DNA from 2 places in the Paenibacillus sp. FSL L8-0436 genome. Region 2 is predicted to be linked to the other one. Evidence: riboswitches for the same ligand, from Rfam matches in the RefSeq annotation. Region 2 holds a riboswitch; the other holds the start of a gene.

Region 1 (19,102 bases), 1.3 Mb from region 2:
GTGGCCCCGGAGCTGCGGCGTATCGCCGACTGGTACGAAGGGGTATACCACTCGGTATCCCTGCTCAGCCTGGCGCCTCTGCTGACGGGAGCAACACTTGCGATTCCGGTGCTGAAGGAAATCCACAGAATCCGGAAATCCTCCACGCGGATTATTCTGCTGTTCTCGGTAGCGTTGGCCTATGGCGCATTGATCGGTCTGGCGAAGAACGGCATAGGCTCGGTATACGATTTGGCTAACTACATCGTACCGCTGCTGCTGATTCCGTTCTTCGCGGTAACACGTTTCAAGCCTAAGGATATTGACCGGCTGCTGTACGCTTTTGCCAATATTGCAGTCCTGGTGGCGATCTACGGCATCATCCAATATCTGACGGTTCCTCCCTGGGACGCTTTCTGGATGAGGAATGCGGATATGATGTCCATCGGAACACCGTATCCGTTGGAAATCCGCGTCTTTTCTACTCTGAATTCTCCCGGACCGGCGGCGACCTTCCTGGTATTCGCCCTCGTCCCGATGATTCTGGAGAAAAGATGGCAAGGCACGCTGCGCTGGATCGGTGTCCTGCTCGTTGTGGTCTGTCTGCTGACCACGCTGGTGCGTTCCGCCTGGCTGGTCCTGCTCGTTATGCTGCTGGTGTACATCGCCTCTTCTCCCTCCAAAGGGAAGTGGAAAACCCTGCTTCAGCTGGGATTTGTCGCCGTAGCGCTGATCTGGATCGTTCCTAAGCTGCCGGGAGCAGAGGGGCTGGTGGCCCGCATGGAGACACTTACCTCCGTGCAGGAAGACCACTCCTATAATGAACGGCTCAGCTTATGGCAGAACATGCTGCCGATGGTAGCCGCTAATCCGGTTGGCCAGGGAATCGGCAGCGTAGGCCAGGGAACAAAGATTGGCAACGGCGGGGAGCTTGGAGAGTACGGCAACATGGACAACGGCGTTATCGCACTGCTGCTTACCTTTGGAGTACTGGGCGCCTTATTCTTCTTCGGCGCACTTGGGGCCGTCATTAAACAGATTGTGGTCAGAGTCACCAGCAAGGACAGTCTTCAGCCCTATGCCCGGCTATCGCTGGCAGCATGGATGGGGGCGGTAGTCAGCCTGGTGTCTGACAACGGATTCCCCGGACTCAAGGGATATCTGATATGGATGCTGATCGGCCTTGGGCTAAGCGCCAAAGAGATTATTGAGAGCAGAAAGAAGGGAACACCACATGCAGCAGTTGAACGCGAAATCACTTCCCACTAGCACAGTCTGGTCCTCGCTCAAGAAATTCACGAAGAGCAAGGATAACAGCTCGGCAGCCGTAAAAACCATGTTTGTCAGCGTGCTGATTCTGCTGGTTAACATGCTGACGGGTGTGCTGACTGCCCGCTATCTCGGGCCGACAGGCCGCGGGGAACAGACAGCTATGGTGAACTGGTCCCAGTTTCTGGCGTTCAGTATGAGCTTCGGTATTCCCTCGGCGCTGATCTACAACGCCAAGAAGAATCCGGATGAGGCCGGGGTGCTCTACCGGGTGGCGCTGATGATCGGCCTTGGGTTTGGCATGGTGGCCATGACAGTGGGAATCTTTGTCCTTCCCTACTGGCTGGATTCCTTCAGTCCGGAGGTGGTGGTTTTTGCTCAATGGTCGATGATCCTGTGTCCGCTGATTGTGATCTCGCAGATTAACAACGCTGCATTTCAGTTCAGAGGGGATTACAAGACCTTTAACTGGATGCGTTATCTGGTTCCTCTGCTGACGCTGGCGGCCATTGGCATTCTGATCCTCACGGATCATATGAATCCATTTACTACGGCACTGGCTTACTTGGTTCCATCCGTACCGCTGTTTATCGGAATGACATTCTTGCTGCTCCGCACCTACAGGGTGAAGCTGAAGGACGCATACCTGAATTTCAAAAGATTATTCACGTATGGCCTCGGCTCTTACGGAAATGACCTGCTCGGCCAATTCTCCGGCTATATTGACCAGATCATTATTGCCGGTCTGCTGCGGCCAGCCGATTTGGGACTGTATGCAGTAGCAGTGAGCTTGTCGCGGATGGTCAACTTCTTCTCAAACTCGATTACCGTGGTGCTTTTTCCAAAGGCCTCTGAGCTCTCGAAGGAGGAGGCGATCGCCCTCACCTTCAAAGCATTCCGGATCAGTACGACCTGCACCCTGCTCGGCGCGGTGTTCCTGATGCTGGTGGCCCCCTTCGTTATTCCGTTGCTGTACGGGAAGGATTTCAATACGGCGCTGACCGTATTCCGCCTGCTGCTGCTGGAAGTTACGATCAGCGGAGGCACACTGATTCTGGCTCAGGTCTTTATGGCGCTCGGCAAACCGAAATTCGTATCCATTCTTCAGGGAGTGGGCTTGATGCTGGTGATCCCGATGCTCTTCCTGCTGGTGCCGAAGTTCGGATTGTTCGGAGCAGGGGTGGCGATGTTGTCATCGGCTGTACTGCGGTTCTTGTTCATTATTCTCAATATTAAATACAACCTGAAGGTCAAGCTGCCGCGGCTGCTGATCAACGGGGACGACATTAAGTGGATGAAGACGACGATGAATTCCTATATTCATAAAAAACCCGCGGATACGAGCAGTTAGAGAGCAGAGGTACGATGCGAGCTGCTTAGCTGCTAAATAAACAAGGGACGGTGTGAGAGGAATGGAGAGAAAGTTTGGAGCTGTAGAAGCGTTAGCGTTCGCCTTTGTTCTCTGATTTCAACCGCAGCTGGCGGTTCAATAATAGAAATCAGAGAACAACAGCGATCGGAAGCCCAAACATTTCTCGTAATGACGACAACCACCGGACCATCAAAGCAAAGGAGGAAACCTTCATGGATTCAGTGACAAGCGTGCTTGGCGGCCCGGGGAGTTACCCGATATCTGCTGTCATCATTGCTCAGGATGACGAAATTCGAATATCCAAAGCAATTCAATCCTGCCGACTTTTCGCCGACGAGGTGGTTGTAATCGACGGAGGAAGCAAAGACGGGACGGTGCAATTGGCCGAAAGCCTGGATTGCCGGGTATACGTCAACCCATGGCCCGGATACGCGAAGCAAAGAGAATTCGGAGTGGAACGCGCCGTCCATGATTGGGTCTTCCTGATTGATACCGATGAAGTGGTCAGCGATGAGCTGGCCAAGGATATTCTTGAGCGCAAGCCGGCGCTGACGGACCGGGGCGTAGCTTACTCGCTATACCGGATCGGTGATTTTCTGGGCAGATGGCTGGATAAGGGCGAATATCTGGTGCGGCTGTACAACCGCAAGGAGTACGGCATCCGCAACTCCCTGGTGCATGAAATGCCCGAGGTGTTGGAGGAACGGACGGTTCGCTTGAACGGAACGCTCTGGCATCAGGGCTTCCGCAGCATCAATGACCATGTAACCCGGTTTAATAAATACACCGACCTGGAAGCGCAGAGCGCTTATGCGAGCGGCAAGCCGTTTAAGCTGAGAAATCTGCTGCTGCGGCCGCCGGCACGGTTCCTGCAGAAATATTTTCTGCATGGTTTGTTCAAGAAAGGCATTGCAGGGTTCGCGGTATCCGTATTTTGGGTGATGTATGAATTCATGGTCGGCTTCAAGCATTACGAATTGAACAGCTCCGGCAAGCTGGCCCAGCACAATGCACAGGGACAGGCCGAGAAGGAAAAGAAAGGGGAGAGAAGCTATGCCGTACAGTGACGGATTAAACATTATGACGACAGGCCTCAGTTGGCCTTCGTTACAGCCCGGCGGGCTTAACACTTATTTTAAATCCGTTTGCGAGCAGCTCTCCTCACGCAACCAGGTGCATGCGCTGATCTGCAGTCAGGAGACGCCGTCCACCTCGAAGGAACTGATTATTCATAACGCCGGTGATCCCAAGGAAACGATCTGGAAGCGTAAGGATGCCTTTCAGCGTAAAGCTGCAGATTTGATGGGCAGCGGGAGCGGGCGCATTGATATTCTATATACCCACTTCGCACCCTACGGCGTTGGGCCGGCGATGGAAGCGAAGAAGCGGGGGATTCCGGTGGTCATGACTTTTCATGGCCCATGGAATGAAGAGATGAAGATCGAAGGCCAGGGCATTAAACACCGGGTCAAAACAACGATTGCCAAATCTATTGAACGCAAGGCCTACAAGCTGGCCGACCAGTTCATTGTACTTAGCGAGTATTTCCGCGACATGCTGCACAGTTTGCATGGTGTGCCGCTGCACAAAATCATCGTGATCCCGGGTGCAGCCAATGTGGAGCGGTTCATCCCTGCCAGCAACCGGCTGGCTGTCCGCCGGACGCTGAATTTGCCGGAGGGAGCAACGACGGTACTGACAGTCCGGCGGCTGATGAACCGGATGGGGCTGCTGCAGCTTTTGGAAGCCTGGAAGCAGGTATCCGAGCGGTTTCCGAACGCGATTCTGCTGATCGGAGGCAAAGGTCCGCTGCGCGGAGAGCTGGAAGAAAAAATCTCCGATTATGGTCTCAGTAACAAAGTCAGGCTGCTTGGCTACATTCCCGATCATGAACTGGCCTCCTACTACCAGGCTGCTGACATGTTCGTGGTTCCTTCACAGGCACTCGAGGGCTTTGGACTTATTACCGTTGAAGCACTGGCTTCCGGTCTTCCGGTTATGGCTACTCCGGTCGGAGGCAATAAAGAGATTCTGCAGGGGTTCCGTCCGGAGCTGCTGTTCAAGGGTTCGACCAGTGATGATATGGCGGAGGGTATGATTCATATGCTCAGCAACCGCAAGCTGCTTCCCGGTCGTGACGAATGCAGAAACCATGTGCTGGAGAAATACACCTGGCAGCATGTGGGCGATCAAGTGGAATCGGTATTCCTTCAAACATTGGGAAAGGGTGTGGCTGCAGGATGCTAAAAGTTGCTTATATTGATCACACCGCCAAGTGGAGCGGAGGAGAGGTTGCGCTGTTCAACATTCTCACCAACATCGGCAAAGAGATTCAGCCGCTGGTCATCCTGGCCGAAGAAGGGGCGCTGGCTGAACGTCTGCGGGAAAAAGGCATCGACGTCCGCATCATCCCGCTTGATGAGAGCATCCGTAGCCGCGGCAGAAATGCCGTCAATCTAGGCGCTCCGGCTGCGGCGTTCAAGCTGCTGGCTTACGGCCGCAAGCTGGCGCCGCTGCTCAAACAGGAAAAGGTGGATTGTGTGCACACCAACTCCCTGAAATCCGCCTTCTACGGTGCAGTTGCCGCGAAGAAAGCGGGAGTGCCGCTGATCTGGCATATCCGGGACCATATCGGTGCCCCGTACCTGAAGCCGGTTGTCGCCAAGGCGATCCGGCTGCTGTCACGCCTGCTTCCCAATGGCGTGATTGCCAATTCCCATTCCACGCTGAATGCGCTGGAGCTGCCGCGCTCGAAGAAGACACTGGTGGTCTACTCCGCTTTTGCCAAAGCAATCGGCGAAAGCATCGGCAGACGGGACCAGAAGGATTTCAACGTCCTGCTGGTGGGCCGGCTGGCGCACTGGAAAGGCCAGCATATCGTGCTGGAGGCTGCCAAAGCGTTCAAGGATGACAGCCGTGTCCAGTTCTGGCTGGCCGGTGATGCCTTGTTCGGGGAAGAGGAATATAAACAGGAATTAATTCAGAAGATGCAGCAGGATGGGCTTACCAACGTCAAACTGCTGGGTCATGTGGATGACATACAAGGCCTTATGAAAACTGCTGATTTGCTGATTCACACTTCGATTACCCCCGAGCCATTCGGCCAGGTTATTGTCGAAGGCATGGCGGCTGGACTGCCGGTAATCGCCTCCAATGAAGGCGGCCCGGTAGAGATTGTGGTTCCCGGTGTAACGGGACTGCTGATCCAGCCTGGAGACCCAGTCGTACTTGCAGATTCCATCACCTGGATGCTGAACCATCCCGAAGAGCGAAGAAGGATGGCGGAAAGTGGAATGAAGCGGGTAAAAGAGCATTTTGTCATCGAGAATACGGTCAAGGACATCGTCGCTTATTACAAAGGATTGCTCGCCGCAACCTGAGCTGTTTTTCCGGACAATGCTAAAGCTTAAGGGCACCGTTCCTTCCATGCATTCACTACTTGATGATGCTGCTCCATAAAACTTTGAGGATGATTTACATGAAAATTGCGATAGCGCACGATTACTTAATCCAAATGGGCGGAGCGGAAAGAGTGGTGGAGGTCTTTCACCACATGTATCCGGAGGCTCCGATCTTCACGACGGTTTTTAACGGAAGCCGCCTGACCGACAACCTCAAAGATGCGGATATCCGGGCCTCCTGGCTGCAGAAGATCCCGGGAGTGAAGGCCAATTTTAAAGGGGTATTGCCGCTTTATCCGATGGCCATTCGTGATTTGGACTTTAGCGGGTACGATATCGTCCTGAGCTCCAGCAGTGCTTTTATGAAAAGCATAAAGGTTCCCGAATCCACGTTTCATCTATGCTACTGTCATACGCCAATGCGCTTTGCCTGGGATTATGACACGTACATGGAGCGGCAATCGAATTCCGGACTGTTCAAAAGACTGCTCAAGGTCTATATGCAGCGGCTCAAGACCTGGGATCAGCGGACATCCAAAAATGTTAACCAGTTCGTGGCTAACTCTTCCGTAGTGAAGACGCGGATTCAGAACTATTACCATAGGGATGCCGATGTGATCTTCCCGCCGATCAATACAGCCCGCTTCACCAGTTCCAGCTCTATCGGCGACTATTACCTGATCGTCTCCCGGCTTGTATCCTACAAACGGATCGACCTGGCAGTGGAGGCTTTTAGCCGGAATGGCCTTAAGCTCTATATCGTCGGCGACGGGCCGGACCGTAAGCGTCTGGAAGGAATGGCCAAAGATAATGTCACTTTTCTGGGCCGGCTGGAGGATGAAGAGGTCACGGGCCTAATGTCGAAATGCCGGGCGTTTATTTTTCCGGGAGAAGAAGATTTCGGAATTACGCCCCTGGAGGCGAATGCCGCAGGAAGACCGGTCATTGCTTATCAGGCCGGAGGGGCGCTGGATACCATAGTCCCTTATGTCAATGGCGTATTCTTTCAGAATCAGGAAGTGGATGATCTGCTGAAGGCTATCCACGAAGTGGAGTCCTATGCGTGGGACATCAGCAAGATTATGGGGCATGCGCATAAATTCGATGAACAGACGTTTATGGTTCAGTTCAAGCAGTATGTGGAACAGGCCTACGTTAATTTTCTTAAAGGAGGATGATTATATGAAGCTGGCAGTAATCGGTACCGGCTATGTCGGTCTTGTATCTGGCGTATGTTTTACACTTAACGGGAATCATGTCATCTGTGTCGATAAGGATGAGGAGAAAATCAATAAATTGAACCGGATGGAATCCCCCATCTATGAGCCGGGTATTGAGGCGCTGATCGAAATGAATCTCCGTGAGGGCAGATTATCCTTTTCGGCGGATCTGCAGGAATCGGTGCGCCTTTCTGATATCGTCATCCTCGCTGTAGGAACGCCTTCCCTGCCGGGCGGCGAAGCAGATTTAACGTATATCGAGGGAGCAGCCACAGAAATTGCGCAAGCGATGGAAGGCTACAAAATCATCATGACCAAGTCGACCGTCCCGGTTGGCACAAATGAAAAAATCCGCAATCTGATTGCTTCCCACACGAATCATCCCTTCGATATCGTCTCCGCTCCCGAATTCCTGCGTGAAGGCTCGGCGATCCGCGATACGCTTCATCCTGACCGGATTGTGATTGGTCTGGACAATCCGCTTTTGGAGCCAACGATGCGCCAGCTTCATCAAGGCTTCACTGAAAATATCTTCGTAACGGATATCCGCAGTGCGGAAATGATCAAATATGCATCGAACGCTTTCCTGGCAACCAAAATCTCTTTTATCAACGAGATTGCCAATATTTGTGAAAAAGTGGGAGCTGATGTAACCGAAGTGGCAGAAGGCATGGGGATGGACCGGAGAATCGGCTCAAGCTTCCTGCAGGCCGGAATTGGTTATGGAGGCTCCTGTTTCCCGAAAGATACCAATGCGCTGATCCAGATCGCAGGTAACGTAGACTATGAGTTCAAGCTGCTGAAATCGGTGGTTGAGGTGAATAAAGGACAGCGGTTTATGATTATTTCCAAACTTCATGAGTCGCTAGGCAGCCTGCGCGGCGCGGTTATCGGAATTTGGGGGTTGGCCTTCAAGCCGAATACCGATGATGTACGCGAGGCACCTGCCCGGGAAATCGTCGAAGCGCTGGTAGCGGAGGGAGCTACAGTGAAGCTATATGATCCGATTGCCGCCGATAACTTCAAAATGCAATACGATCATCCGCAGCTCCGCTGGTGCGGCCTGCCGGAAGAGGCGGCAGAAGGCAGCGATGCCGTATGCCTGCTGACCGACTGGAGCCAGTTCAAGGATATCGACCTGCATCGCTTGGCGGGCAGTATGCGCCGCCAGGTTCTGATCGACGGCCGCAACGTCTACTCCAAGGAGCAGATCGAAGGCACCGGCCTGGAGTACCATTCCGTCGGACGCCCGCAAATGGGCGGACTGAGCGGGTATTCGGCCAGCGTGGCTGGTGCGATCTAAGCCTCAAGCTTGCTCTGCTAAGTTCCCAGCTCTGTAAAGCACTTCGCTCTTACCTGCCGCCAAACAAGCGGCGATGCCGGATCTTTTAGCAGGGTGCTTCGCCTGCGGGTGAAGCGAATAGTTAGGCTGTTGGCAGGTACGGAGAGGAATTTTGGAACTGTAGGAGCGAATGCGTCCGCCTGAAAGCTTTCCGCAGGAAAGCTCGCTTCGGAAGCCTATGCAGTCTGCGGATTTCCACCGTGAACAGCGGTATAAATCAAGAAATCTGCAGACAACAGCGGCCGAAAGTCCAAACATTCCTTGCAGTGACTCTCATAACAGCTAAGTCTTATGCTTTTCACGTTTGAAGCAACCAATAACAATCCGATATTTTCGCGTCAACACATAATGAGGAGGGTTCCATATGAAACTGGTACTTCTATCAGGCGGTTCAGGTAAACGTCTCTGGCCATTGTCTAACGATTCACGTTCGAAGCAATTTCTGAAGGTACTTGAGAGTCCGACGGGTGAACCGGAATCCATGGTGCAACGGGTATGGCGGCAGCTGGAGGAAGCTAATATGTCGGGTTCGGCTTATCTGGCTACCGGCCGCAGCCAGGTGGAAATGATTCAGAGCCAGCTTGGCAGCGAGGTGCCCATCATCGTTGAGCCGGAACGCCGCGATACGTTTCCGGCGATTGCCCTGACAGCAGCCTACCTGTATTCCATGGAAGGCGTTTCGCCAAGCGAGACCGTGGCCATCCTGCCGGTCGATCCTTATGTGGAAGCCGCCTTCTTCGATACAGTTGTGCAGCTTGAGCAAACGATGCAGGAGAGCGGAGCGAACCTGGCGCTGATGGGTGTAGTACCCGAGCATGCTTCAGAAAAATACGGATATATCATTCCTACCAGCGCTGAGGCGGGAGCAAGCGGCTATCTGCAGGTAAGCCACTTCCAGGAGAAACCTGACCGTGAGCAGGCCGAGGAACTGATCAGCCGGAATGCCCTCTGGAACTGCGGCGTGTTCGCGTTCCGTCTGGGTTATCTGCTTGATATTCTGCAGCGCAAAGGATTGCCGCTGAACTACGAGGAACTGCAGAAGCAGTACAAACTGCTTGCTTCCATCAGCTTTGATTACGAAGTGGTGGAAAAAGAGGAGAAAATCGTTGTTCAGCCTTATGCCGGATTCTGGAAGGATTTGGGCACCTGGAACACGCTGACCGAAGAAATGAACAGCAACCACGTGGGCAAAGGGTTCGTGACGGCCGATTCCGAAGGCACTTGCCTGATTAATGAGCTGGATATTCCGATTACGGTGATCGGCGCGAAGGATCTGATTATCGCTGCCAGCCCGGACGGGATTTTGGTTACCCATAAAGCGGAGAGTCCGAGAATCAAGGAAGTGCTGAAGTCTTTTGAACAAAGACCGATGTACGAAGAACGCCGCTGGGGCCATTATAAGGTCATAGATTATGTGAAATACGATGAGGGAAATGAAGTGCTGACCAAACGGATTTTTATCGAAGAGGGTAAAAATATCAGTTACCAGCTGCACCATAAACGCAGTGAAATCTGGACATTTGTCAGCGGTGAAGCAAGCATTGTGATTAATGAGAAGATGCATAATGTGAAGGCAGGAGATGTGGTGCGTATACCGGAAGGCACCAAACATGCGATCCTTGCGCTGACGGATGTAGAGTTTATCGAGGTACAGACCGGTTCGGAACTGGTGGAAGAGGATAACATCCGCATCACCTTGGATTGGGAAGATATAGCTTTGCAACAGTTTATCTCTTAGGCCTAAATAATCTATTTAACCAATTTTTACAGATCCAAAACAGGTATTTAGAACCATTTATTAATTTATTTTTATTAATGCTCTAAATAAAAACTTCATAGGGACGATACTTACGGTAAGAGGGATAAATCCTTCCAAAACGACAAAGGCAAACCTAATCGAAAGATAGGGACGCAAAGCCATAGGGCCTTCGCAAGAGTGGCAGCCTGGCTACCGAAAGGAAGATCATTTTGAAAACTTACCGTAAGTCTCGTCTGCTGTCCGCCTTGCTGTCTCTTGCCGTATTGTTAACCGCTGTGCCTTTAGGATTTGGGCTGTCGCCTTCAACCGCAGAAGCCTCATCAAGCACAGCAGTGCCGGTTAATCCGGACGCTTCAGCCGAAGCTGTCAAGCTGCTTAGTAACCTCTATTCCATTACCGGAAAAGGGATTATCTCTGGACAGCACGATTATTTGGAGAGCCCGGATGAATTCAGCAACAAGTTGAAGGGAACAAGCGGAGAATATGCTGCTCTTCACGGATATGAGCTTGGCGTAATTAGCGGCCAGTCGGAGAGTACAGCTGCATCGCAGCGCAAGAATGTGATGAACAGCGCGATCAACTGGTACAAGAACGGCGGCATTGTCGTAATGACCTTTCATCAGAATCTGCCCGGGACTGCCTACCTCTGGTCCAATGTGCAGAAGCCGCTCAAACAAGAGGAATTTAACAAGTATGTAACGCCGGGCACGGCAGAATACGCCAGCCTGATCACGGATCTGGATAAAGTGGCGGTGTCGCTCAAAAGCTTGCGGGATGCAGGCGTTCCTGTACTTTGGAGACCTTATCATGAAATGAACGGCGACTGGTTCTGGTGGGGGAAGAAAAGTAATTTTGCTGAACTGTGGAATATTATGTATGACCGTTTCGTGAACGTTCATCAATTAAACAATCTGTTGTGGGTATGGAACCCCAATGCACCGAATGCCTGGTCTGATCCTTATGCGCTGACCTATCCGGGCGCAAGCAAAGTGGATGTTCTTGCAGCAGATATATATGATAACGACTATATGAATAAGTATTATGACAGTTTGCTTAGTCTGGCTGCCGGTAAACCGATAGGTATTGGTGAAAACGGTGAGATGCCCAGCACGGCCAAACTGAAGCTCTCCCAGAAAAATTTCGTTTTTATGATGAACTGGGGAAAAATGCTCTATGAGAAAAACAGCACAACTACGATTAAGAGTTTCATGAATGATAGCTATACACTGACCCGGAATAAATATAAGAGTTGGAGTGCACCAGCCGCTGCGCCAACACCGACAGCAACACCAACGCCGACAGCAACGGCAACACCAACGGCGACACCAACGCCGAAGCCGACGGCAATGCCAACGCCTGACTCTAATGATTCAGTGGAAGCGCCTGTGGTGAGCGGACTTAAGGGAGAGTACTTCAAAAACATGACGCTTTCCGGTACGCCCGCCTTGGTGCGCAATGATGCATTGCTTAACTTTAACTGGCGCCAGGGTTCGCCGGATCCTTCAATCGGTATAGATTCCTTCTCCGTCCGCTGGACCGGTCAAATCAAGCCAACGTATAGTGAGACTTATCAGTTTTTTACCACTTCGGATGACGGTATCCGCGTTTATATTAACGGTAAAGCTGTCATTGACAGCTGGATGAAACAGAGCGGAGCCGAGCGTACCGGAAGCATCGCTTTAACAGGCGGTCAGTTGTACGACATCAAGGTCGAGTATTACGAGAATGCCGGCGATGCGAATATCCGCTTAATGTGGCAAAGTCAAAGCCAAGTCAAAGGGACGGTTCCGGCCAGCGCATTGTTTGTGAATGCCGGGGCAGCTGCTGCCAGCCAGACAGAATTGGACAGTACACTCAGCCTGGTTGCAAAACCGGTTTTAGCGGCGACAGCAGCACCAGCCGCAACAGCAACAGCAACAGCAACAGCAACACCGACGCTTGCACCAACACCGGTGCCAACAGCAACAGCAACGCCGACACCTGCGCTGACAGCAACACCAACACCGGTGCCAACAGCAACACGGACATCTGCGCCAACACCGGTGCCAACAGCAGCACCGACGCCAGCAGCAACGCCAACACCGGTGCCAACAGCAGCACCGACGCCAGCAGCACCAACACCGGTATCTACGCCAGCATCAACACCGACAGCAGCACCTGCTGAGAATGGGCTAAAAGCAGAATATTTCAATAATATGCTGCTGTCAGGCACTCCGGCACTTGTACGTAACGACGCCATTCTTGATTTCAATTGGCGTCTAGGCACCCCGGATCCTGCAATCGGCATCGATTTCTTCTCCGTACGCTGGAGCGGCAAGATTAAGCCGCTCTACAGTGAAATGTACACAATCTATACTACTTCAGATGACGGCATCCGCGTTTGGGTCAATGACAGTCTTGTGATTGACAGCTGGATGAAACAGAGTGGAACCGAACGCATGGGAAGCATCAGCCTGAATGCCGGGCAGCTATATGATATTAAAGTGGAGTATTACGAGAATCAAGGGGATGCCAGAGCGCGTCTAATGTGGGAAAGCCCAAGCCAAGTGAAGGGTACTGTTCCTGCTAGCGCCCTGTTTCTTCCTTCCGCTTCCTAAGCAGAGCGACTGGTTAGCTTCTGTATTCACCGGCGGGTGCTGGTTAAGACGTTACAATTATAATTCCTAAAGTCCACTCTTAGTGGCCCTGCTTATCAGCAGGGCTACTAAGCTATAGCCCCCATTTGGCCTCGGGATGTATGAACCTGCATAGGGAACGCATCCTGTGTGCCGTGGCGGCATTTCGCTGGAGAAAGGAGATTACGATTTGAACACTTACCGCAAGTACCGCCTGTTTAATACGATTTTACCTCTTATATTAATATTTTCCCTGCTGCCCTGGTCAGAAGCGAGGAGTCTTCCGGTTCCCCGGACGATAGTTACACCTGCTGCTGCCATCACTCCCATCAATCCCTCAGCTTCCGAGGAGGCTGCCGATCTGCTCAGCTATCTGGTTGATCTTGGAGGCAAGGGAATGATATCCGGGCAGCATGACTATTTGGAGACCCCGGATGAATTCAACAATAAGCTGAAGCATGCAAGCGGACAATATGCCGTATTGCATGGTTATGAGCTGGGAGCGATTAACAACCAGCCGGAGGGCACCATCGTGAAGCAGCGCCAGAATGTCGTGAAGAGTGCGATCAAATGGCACCAGGGCGGCGGAATTGTGGCGATGACCTTCCATCAGAATTTGCCGGGCACCTCCCCGGAATGGGCTAATGTGCATATGAGCCTGAGCCAAGAGGATTTTGATGCTTATGTTACGCCGGGCACCCCGCAGTATAAGAACCTGATTGCTGAGCTTGATGATGTAGCCGAATATTTGGGAGACCTGCGCGATGCGGGAGTGCCTGTGTTATGGCGCCCTTATCATGAGATGAACGGCAACTGGTTCTGGTGGGGGCAGAAGGACAACTTCACCGAACTTTGGGATATTATGTATAACCGTCTGGTGAATGTTCACAAGCTGGACAACCTCCTGTGGGTATGGAATCCGAATGCGCCTAATGAGTGGTCGGATGGCTATGAGCCATATTATCCCGGTGCCGGGAAGGTTGACGTTCTGGCGGCGGATATTTATAACAATGACTATAGACAGTCTTATTATGAGAAGCTGCTGAAGCTGGCCGACGGCAAGCCGATCGGGATCGGTGAAAGCGGAGAACTGCCAGACCCGCTCATATTGTCCCGAACGCAGAGTAAATGGGTATATACCATGACATGGGGGAAAATGCTGACCGAGAAAAATAACCTCGAACAGATTAAGAACTTTATGAGCGATGATTATACCGTGTCGCGGGATGATTATAAATTAACGCTGGTCGGTAAAAACAATAACCCGGCCCCGGTATCGCGAACCGGATTAACGGGAGAATATTTCAACAATATGGAGCTGTCGGGCAAAGCCGTCCTGGTCCGCAACGACAATAAGATCGACTTCAACTGGCATGGAGATTCACCGTCTTCAGGAATTGGCGAGGATGCCTTCTCGGTGCGCTGGAGCGGCAAAATCAAGCCGGTTTACAATGAGAAATATACTTTCATAACCTCCTCGGATGACGGGGTACGTGTATGGATCGACGGCAAACTGGTCATCGACAGCTGGAAGAAGCAAAGTGGTGTCAGCCGTGAAGGAAGCATAGTCCTGGAAGCGGGAAGCTCGTACGACATCAAGGTTGAATATTACGAGAACAGTGGAGATGCCAGTATTCGCCTTATGTGGAAGAGCCCAAGCCAGAAGCAGGCGGTTATTCCCAAAGGCGCGTTGACTTCCAAATAATGAAATGAAAGCAATAAGTCATTGTGAGGCAGGCACCCCGGAAGAAAGCGAGGACAAGGAATGAGGACTAGAACTAAGAAGAACAAGAATAAACCTCTACATCTACTGTTAAAATTCGCAGCTTTAACCCTCTTGTTTCTATTGTCTGTTTCTATCTTCGGAGATGACGGGACGAAGAGGGCTGAGGTGGAGGTTGACATGTCCAAATTGTCCGCAGCGAAAGATGCAGGACCCGCATTGCCGGACGGAACTGTGCTGTGGCAACTGGGCAAGCACGACGGAACAGCCGGTGAATTTGCGGCTGCCGGCTCTTCAGCCGCTAAGGAGGCATTTAAGGTTGCCTCCGTTTCGGCCAAGACTGCGGAGCTCCAAAGTGTGCCCTCCGGTCTTAGAGGCGACACTAATCCTGAGCTGAGGATTATGTATAAGCTGGATAAGATCCCGGTCAACGGGGTCTTATTTCGCGTAAGCATCATAGATGCCTATAAATCCGTTCCGCAAATGAGCGTATTCTCCAACCGGCAGCTGTCGGGGATTATCCAGATTGCAGGTGTTGCCGGTACAGACAGCAAATATACGTTCCGCAAAACGTATGAGCTATATATCCCGAAAGAGCAGCTGGTGGCTGGAACCAACGAACTAAAGCTGCAGGCAGCCCGCGGGATCTATTCCTCCGATTTGGAGGATAAGTACAACTGGTGGACCTGGGATGACCTTAGTCTGGAGTCGCTGAATGCTCCAATCAAGGAGCCGATTCATGGCAGCTACACACTGACGGGCACCATGGTGAACAATAAGCAATTTTATTTTGACGAAGGTGCAGTTACGCATCTGCCTTATATTATGAAATGGCTTGGAGTAGCTTACAGCGGCAATATTATGCGCACCAGCTGTGCCAGCGATGTCGGCCGCTCCTGTTCGAATATGGAGGAGTACTACAAGGTGCTCAAGGATTACAACATGCAGGCCGTTGCGCTGTATTTATATACCGGTGATATTAAGCTTAAGGCGGATGGCTCACTGCCGGATGACGCCGAGAAGAAACTGACTGATTATTTCCGGAAGTACAGCCCGTACTTCCAATATTATGAGGTGGACAATGAACCCGGCCTGTTCAATCGTTCGAAGGCAGTGAACCTGGCGATTGCCAACTGGCTGAACGAGAAGGGCAAAACTATAGCTCCCCATCTGCAAACTGTGGCACCGGGTTGGGCCTATTGGCCGAGTTATAGTGCGGATTCCTGCGGCAACCAGAAAGGCACGCTTAAACAGTGCGGCGATCCGGACGGTTGGGAACGTGATTCGGAGCAACGCAACGAGCTGGAGGAAGTGACGGATTTAACGAATGGACACTCTTATGGCGAATCCTATATTTTCAGCCATGGAGGAAGCTTTACCGAGAATCTGAAAACCTTTGGCGGAACTGCGGACGGCCTCGGCAAAAAAATGCTGACGACGGAGTTCGGCACTTCAGACACACATGTAGATGCCTACCAATACGGGGCGGCTGAACGGACATCGGCGGTCTTCGACCGGATTATGCGCGGTCATATCGGCTACGCGGATATGTTCATCCAGCATGCCGCCTTCTTCAAGAATTTCAGTCTGTTCAAGTATGGATTCAATCTGGAAGAGCATGATCCGGCCAAAACAGAGATCTACTATACCAAAGAAGGCGAGGATTCCCGGGTCAGCATTATGAGAAGGCTCAGCCTGACTTATGCTACCCACGGAGCCCCGTTAAGTTATGAAATTATCAATAAGGATGATCTAGCCGACAAGCTGCTATATGTACGTGCTGTTGATACCTCAACACTTGAGCCTCAACCCGGAAGCAAAGCCACCTCCAACAAGGTGCTGGTCAATTTCGTCAACTTTGAGGATACACCGCAGACGGTTCATGTGAAAGTAAATATGCCGAAGAAAACCGTGTATGAAGGTGAACGGTTCGGCAGCGGTGATTCATACGAGGCGGCACGCAGCTATGTATCCGGCAAAAGCGCTACACCTGTACTGGAGTTTACCGAGACCTTAGCTCCGGGCGAAGCGGTGCAATATATCCTGCAGCCATCCTCCGAGGTGGCGGATGCTGCACCGCAGAGCTTTAGAGCTGCTGCAGTCAAAGGTTTGTCCGTAAAATTGAACTGGCTGGAGGCCCCTGGAGCAAGCTATGAAGTGCTCCGGGCCGACGGCTCAGGCACAGACCTGAAGGTTATCGCAACGGGGATAAAGGATACGGAATACACCGACAGCAAGCTGCAGGAAGGAACATTATATACGTACGCGGTTAGGGTGCCTAGTTCCAGCGTCATGTCGGAGAAGACACAGATTACAGCAACAGGACTGGTTCCTTTGGACCGTTCGCAGTGGAAGGTATCCTCCAATGTCAATACCGAGGCGTCCTATCCCGGAAATGCGATTGACGGAGACCGTCGCACACGCTGGGATACAGGTAAACATCAAGCCTCCGGAGAGTATTTGCAGGTAGATCTCGGGAAGGAACATAGTATAGAAGCGGTGGAAATGGATTACACATTATCTTCTTATGATTATCCACGGGGATATGAGCTTTATGTATCGGATGACGCCAGCAATTGGAAGCGCATAGCTTCCGGAAAAGGGAAGCTGGAGAAGACCAAGATTGAGTTTGCCAAGGTGAATGCGCGGTACATCAAGATTCTGCAGACCAGCTCGGGAGGAAATTACTGGTCCATTCAGGAGCTGCAGATTTTTTCAAGAGAATAGAGATGTTGGGATTGGGCTGGCCGCATTTTTAAGAGAACTGATGAGGGCATGAAGTTATAAGAAATTTATAAAGAAACCGAGGACTGCCCTGTTCCGTTCTTATCGAAATTGCGGCAAAGATTTATGAATTCACTTTCGGAGATATGTCCGTGTTTATACAGCGCGTGGAAGCTTTCTTTTAGGTCAATTGTGCCTTCGTGCTTCATTCCTAACTGGTTTAGCAAGCTGCGAATAGAAAATTCTAATCTCATCAACTAAGCTCCTCCGCGAATATCTAAAATTAGGTAATTCATGTAAGCCTACTTTACTACTAATTCAAAAAAAAGAATGTCACTATGTGTCGGTGATAAAACTAATATTTTAAGTACTTTTGACTCATTTTACTCGTTTTTGACTAGGCTGCAGAGGAATATGTTGAAATGTATTCAGCAGACTAGAGAAGTATACATAAGAATTGCAAGAGGAGCAGGAATAAAAAATAATCACGACAGCTCCCTTAACTAGCGGAACCGCCGTGATTATAATGGATATTGATTCATTGTTGATCATTGTCGCCAGAACCGGCGGCCGCCCTGTTCTGAACTACCCGCTCCAGCAGCATGCGCACAAGCTCTAAATCCTGCTCTTCCAAAGGAACACCGTCCCAATGCAGCTGATGCTGGTTAAGGATCTCTCTGGCATTGTTCGTGATTTCCATGGGGTCGGGGTTATCGGTAAGGCCGATGAGATAATCTGAGGTAGTGTGAAGCTTCTTGGCAATCAGTTGAGTATTTTCAAGGGTAGGCTGACGGTATCCGGATTCATACCCGGCATACGTACTTTTGGCGACGCCAACCGCTTCAGCAACCTCCTGCATGGAGAATTTTCTTGTTTTTCGTAGCTGTTTCAACCGTTTAGCAAACATCTGCATGCCTCCAATTGCGGGTTCCAACATGATTGGATATAGGCGTAATTCGTATTGAATCATTTTTGGATATTATACCATAAACATAACTGAACGAACATCCATCGCTTTTCCAACTGTCAAACCGCTTGGGAAACTCCCCCGCACATCCCCCGGTACTTTACGAGTGTTCTATTTTCAAGGGAGAAATATAGAATTAACAGTGGTCACCTGTTTGTTTACGGTTTTGCTCTGGAACGTGGAATTGTATACGGTGATTGTTCCCCCCACAGGTAAGTCAGTATTATAGATAGCCACTTTGCTGTATCCAACGGTAGAGGCCATGAATTTGCTGTTGTACACTTTCACCTTTGCATTCGACAATACCGCGATATCCGCTTTGGGATCACCGGTATAATTGGCAGAGCCGTTGTTCTTAAAGATTGAATTGACAATCGTTACCTCCGCATAATCTTCAACATGAACACCTTGTCCCCGGATATGAATAAAGCTGGAGTTTTTGATGACAATGTCTTTTGCGGACAAGGCAACGCCTACTCCAAATCCCGCCCAGCGGGAAGGGCTGGTGTTGGTATCAAATACACAGTTCTCGATGACCCAGTCACGGCTTGGGGCATTGATTTCAATCCCGTCACCTTTGATATTCACAAACCGGGTATTCAGGATCTTAACCTCGTAGCTCGGATTTATATTCGACAGAATGCCATAGCCGGAATTTTCGAACAGGCTGTTAAATACAGTTAGCCGGTTGACTGTTACCGCATTCTGAATCCCTTGAACGCTGCATTCGA
Region 2 (4,502 bases):
GTAATTTCAGCTCAGCCAGCAGCTTGTACATCACGACCGCTGCTTCTGCTCTCGTTGATGAGTCTTTAGGCTTCAAAAGCTGTCCGTTACCCTGCACCAGCTTCTTGCCCACCGCTGCAGCTACGGAATCCCTTGCCCAACTGCTAACGCTGCCGTTGTCCTTATATCCGCCCAATTCAGCTTCAAGCTTGGCAGATTCTGCAGCAGAAGCCCGGCTGCCGATAGTGCTGTCTATTGCCCGCATCAGCATCACCATCATCTGTTCACGGGTCAGCGGATCATTACCGTGAAAAAGTCCACTTTCTCCCGTTACGATTCCTGCCGCTGCAGCTGCTTCCACATAAGGGTAGGACCAGTTCGCAGCTGAAACATCACGGAAAGCCGGTGTCTCCGGCCGCTGCGGCTGCAATCCAAGAGTTGCTGCCAGCAGCTTGGTGAATTCAGCCCGGGTCAGGATCCCTTTTGGCGCATAAGCGGTTCCGTTCATCCCGTTCACAATCCCCCTAGCCCCTAGCACCTCTACAGCTTGCTGCGCCCAGTGGCCTGACATATCTGTGAATTCAGCTCCGCGCAGCATTACCGCATATAGTCCGGAAGCTGTAATTCCGGTTTGAACAACGGCGTCTTCCGCCGCAGTCACTCCGCCAATATAGTTCCATATGCCTTTTGCCGGATCGTTGCTATAGATTCCAAGCTTCTCACGGCCTGTCGTCCAAGGCGCTTCCTTCGGGTACCCTACCGTCAGCTTGGCCGGCATCAGGAACGGAGCACTCGCTTGCACCTGCCACGCTGAACCTGCCTTCAGCAGTTTTTTGCCGGTTGCGTCGAGCAGTACTTCTTTCTCCAGCTCAGCTTGGGCCAAGCTTACAGTGGTATTGTCAGGGAAGGTTCCTGCTGAAATCTCCAGCCGTGCCCAGCCATTCAGTACAGACAAAGTACCTCCAGCACTTCCGATAACCTGACTGTCCTTGGCTCCGGTTACTACAGGGGTCTTCACTTCCGGGGCTGAACCCGGGTTCGGATCTGCGCCTGGATTTGGAACTGCACCTGGATTTGAGGTTGTCCCTGGAGCTGGAGTCGTTCCTGGGGTTGGGGTTACCCCTGGACTTGGAGTGGCTCCCGGACTCGGAGGGGTTGATCCTTCTTTCAGGTCAATCGACTCTATGTAATCATCCTTCTTGCTGTAAAGCAGTTTATCCCCGGTAATGCCGATCAGCTTCGTTCCGGGCTCTATTGCTGGCAGTGATTTCACTGCATATGTAGAAAGGTTCACTTGCTGCAATGTGGCAGCACCGTCCCTCTCCTCTTGAAAAACTGCCTGCCCTTCACCTATCGACATGAAGGCATACTGGGTTCCTCCAGGCTTCATCTCGGTGAGATCCACAGGCAGAGCAGTCAGATCCTTGATATTCAGAATCACATATTTGCTCTCGGAAGCCCCATTTTTTTGCTTAAACAGTACATCGCTGCCGTTAAAAACAAACCAGTCCACATAGCTTGCTCCGCCCAGACTAACCAGTGCACGCGTAGCCCCGCTTTTCAAATGGAGCAGACTGAGCCCCCCGTCACGGGCATTCTTATACACTACATTGCCGCCGGCCAGCACCGGGAAACGTCCTTCGCCGAGGTCGGCTTCAACGCCCGTAGCCAGATCATGATAGATCATGCTGCCGTAATTTTTGCGCTCGTACCAAACCACACCGACTCCATCCGTAGTCGGATTGCCATATGTGCCAGACTGTTTGTTAAGCTTTCTTCGTGTACCCGTCTCAAGATCGGCAGTGTAAATATCCCAGTTCAGTGAAGACTCCTGCTCTGTTCCTTTGTCGGCCCACACTGCAACGTTGCCGCTCACATAAGGCGCATCCTTGGCAGATGAACCCGATGTAAGAACAGTGCTGGCACCACTGGCCTGATTCATCGCGTGAACCTGCTTCACCCCGTCAGCCTCTGCTTCCAGCCATACGATCCGGTTGCCGGATACGTTATAGTCCGTTCTACCCGGATCGGTCCCGGCAGCCAAAACCTGCTTCATGCTAAGGCCTCCGCTAAACAGGCCCACAAGCATACTCACCGCCACTGCGGACACAACCGTCCGCGAAAACTTCCCTTTCCTTCTAAACCTCATTTACTTCTCTCCCCCAGCGCTATTTGTAGGCACGCCAAAAAACCAAGTGCCTTGAGCGGCCCGGCTGTCTTAACATCCTCCTTTGGATGAAGTAGACCCGTGGCTTTGCGTCTCCGACTTTCGTACGGATTTGCCTTTGTTTCAAACTCGGTTTTTTCTGTCCCGTTATGGGTATGCAGGTGTGACTTTAGTTGTACAGGACTCTTTCTTTATCGGAATTTATCCCTATAAAATTAATAAGTTCTAGTTCTCCCTTACTTATATACCTTTTCCTTTTTTTCGGAAATAGGCTTCGTTCTTCGGCATTTGTAAAGATTTATAACAAATTTAGAAACAAAAAAACGGCATCTCTGCCGTTTAATTGTGTTATAGACTCTCAGGATTCGAACCCAGGCCTTATATAAAGGATTTCACTAACTACTCCTGCTTTAAATGCTTGGCTGCGGCTGCAGGTGCAAACAGTGAGCTTGCAAGCAGAGCTACCGTTCCTTTATACACTGCGTGCGACGCTGCGACACTTCCCAAATGTCCTCCTATGTGCAGGTGAATCACTCCGTGAAGAGAGGACCAAATCGTACCTACAATAAATTCCGCATTTGAATCACCAGTAATTAGGCCTTGCTCTTGAGCGCTGACAATCACGGATAACAAGCGCCGCATAGCAGTAACAGTGCCTTTCATGCTCTGCTCATCCGGTTTGAAATCTGCAAATGCTCCCCCAAACATCAATTTATAGTAGCTGGTATAGCGCTGGCCAAATTCCCAATACACTTCTGCCAGATTAATTAAATACTGCTGCAGATCCTCTGACTGTGAAGCACTCTCAAATTCGCTCGAGAGTATTTTGCAGCCCTCCAGATATAATTGCTGGGCTAAACCTTCTTTATTAGCAAACAGACTGTAGATGATCTTGGTCGAGCAACCCATCTTCTGAGCTACTTTTCGCACGGTGACAGCTTCCGGCCCTTCTTCCTGAAGAATAAAGGCTGCTGCATCAACTACGAGTTGACGAAGACTAGCTGTGTTCTGTAAGCGGGCTTCCTGGTAGGTTGTCAGCTTTCTATTGCTTGCGTCAGCAAAATTGTTAGGTTCATTCAACTTAATCGCCTTCTTTAGTTATGTTGTTATTCTCGGGAAACGCAGTTTCCAATCATATACCACGCATTCTATACAGTCGATTCCACAAAGTCAATCCTACATACACATATCTTCTTGCAAATTTTTAAAAAAAGAAGGTTTGACTTTCTCCAGCCAGCAGGTTACTATGATTTCAATAGGAAACACTGTTTCTTAACGAATACATCGTTTTAATAGGAGGAGTTATTTTATGAATATTCAAGGAAAATGGTCGCTAGTCACGGGTGCCTCTTCCGGCATTGGCGAACAATTCGCAATACAGCTGGCTAAACAAGGAAGCCATCTGGTTCTCGTAGCCAGATCTAAGAACAAACTCGATGACTTGGCAGCGGAACTCGAAAGAAGCTATAACATCAAAGTCAAAGTCATAGCTATGGATCTTACGGAAGCAAGTGCACCAAGCGAATTGTTCCAGCAATGCCAGCTGTTGAAGCTTGAGATTGAGCTGCTGGTCAATAATGCCGGATTTGCCACTCATGGGAGGTTCGAGCAAATCTCAGGTCAGCGGCAGCATGAGGAGATTATGTTGAATGTTGCTGCCGTCGTAAATATGACTCATTTATTCTTGCCGGATATGCTGCGCAGAAGCTCTGGTACTGTGATCAATGTATCGTCCACCGCAGGATTTCAGCCGCTCCCCTATATGGCTGTGTATGGGGCAACCAAAGCTTTTGTCTTGTCCTTTACAGACGCATTATGGTGGGAGAATCGTGACCGTGGAGTCCAGTTCTTTGCACTTTGCCCCGGTTCTACCGATACAGCTTTCTTCACCGTCGTGGGGACTGAGGATGCTTCAGTCGGGAAGAAAGCAACTCCACAGCAGGTAGTTGAGACTGCGCTGCGCTCACTCGCGAAAAAGAAGATATACACTGTTCCAGGCTCGCAAAATTACCTCGGAGCACAGTTGTCCAGATTCGTTACCCGAAAGCAGAGTCTGCGGATTGTTGGAAACATGCTTGCCCCAAAATAGCGTATAATGAACAAAATAGAAAATCCACAAAAAGGGGATAGGATACATGATATTGAGCATGAATTGGATTACGCTCAGGGTGCGGGATCTGGAGGCATCCCTTAATTTTTATCACAGCATTCTGGGACTTCCGATTGACCGCAGATTTGAGAGCAGAGGAAGACAGATTGTTATGTTAGGCACGGAGGGGCAGCCCAAGATCGAGCTTATTCAGGGAAGCGACCCGGCTCTGAAGCCGGAATGCGGTGTGTCCATTGGGTTCGAGGT

The links. Region 2 has a riboswitch for cyclic di-GMP ahead of NSS79_RS11140 (S-layer homology domain-containing protein). Riboswitches for the same ligand answer to the same signal wherever they lie in the genome.
Region 1: linked by a shared signal. The riboswitch ahead of NSS79_RS05285 (PA14 domain-containing protein) and the one ahead of NSS79_RS11140 (S-layer homology domain-containing protein) in region 2 are both predicted to bind cyclic di-GMP.

What each region holds. Positions count from the first base shown of each region.
Region 1 covers NZ_CP151955.1:1,136,546-1,155,647, forward strand. The annotation lists gene NSS79_RS05245 (O-antigen ligase family protein) at 1-1,248, shown strand, start outside; gene NSS79_RS05250 (oligosaccharide flippase family protein) at 1,214-2,599, shown strand; gene NSS79_RS05255 (glycosyltransferase family 2 protein) at 2,833-3,687, shown strand; gene NSS79_RS05260 (glycosyltransferase family 4 protein) at 3,674-4,867, shown strand; gene NSS79_RS05265 (glycosyltransferase family 4 protein) at 4,861-6,000, shown strand; gene NSS79_RS05270 (glycosyltransferase) at 6,099-7,199, shown strand; gene NSS79_RS05275 (UDP-glucose/GDP-mannose dehydrogenase family protein) at 7,204-8,544, shown strand; gene NSS79_RS05280 (sugar phosphate nucleotidyltransferase) at 8,948-10,321, shown strand; cyclic di-GMP riboswitch class I at 10,459-10,539, shown strand; gene NSS79_RS05285 (PA14 domain-containing protein) at 10,552-12,939, shown strand; gene NSS79_RS05290 (glycosyl hydrolase) at 13,148-14,662, shown strand; gene NSS79_RS05295 (discoidin domain-containing protein) at 14,861-17,407, shown strand; gene NSS79_RS05300 (hypothetical protein) at 17,473-17,658, opposite strand; gene NSS79_RS05305 (helix-turn-helix transcriptional regulator) at 17,943-18,311, opposite strand; gene NSS79_RS05310 (right-handed parallel beta-helix repeat-containing protein) at 18,489-19,102, opposite strand, start outside.
Region 2 covers NZ_CP151955.1:2,457,100-2,461,601, reverse strand. The annotation lists gene NSS79_RS11140 (S-layer homology domain-containing protein) at 1-2,128, opposite strand, end outside; cyclic di-GMP riboswitch class I at 2,180-2,273, opposite strand; gene NSS79_RS11135 (TetR/AcrR family transcriptional regulator) at 2,546-3,226, opposite strand; gene NSS79_RS11130 (SDR family oxidoreductase) at 3,456-4,235, shown strand; gene NSS79_RS11125 (VOC family protein) at 4,282-4,502, shown strand, end outside.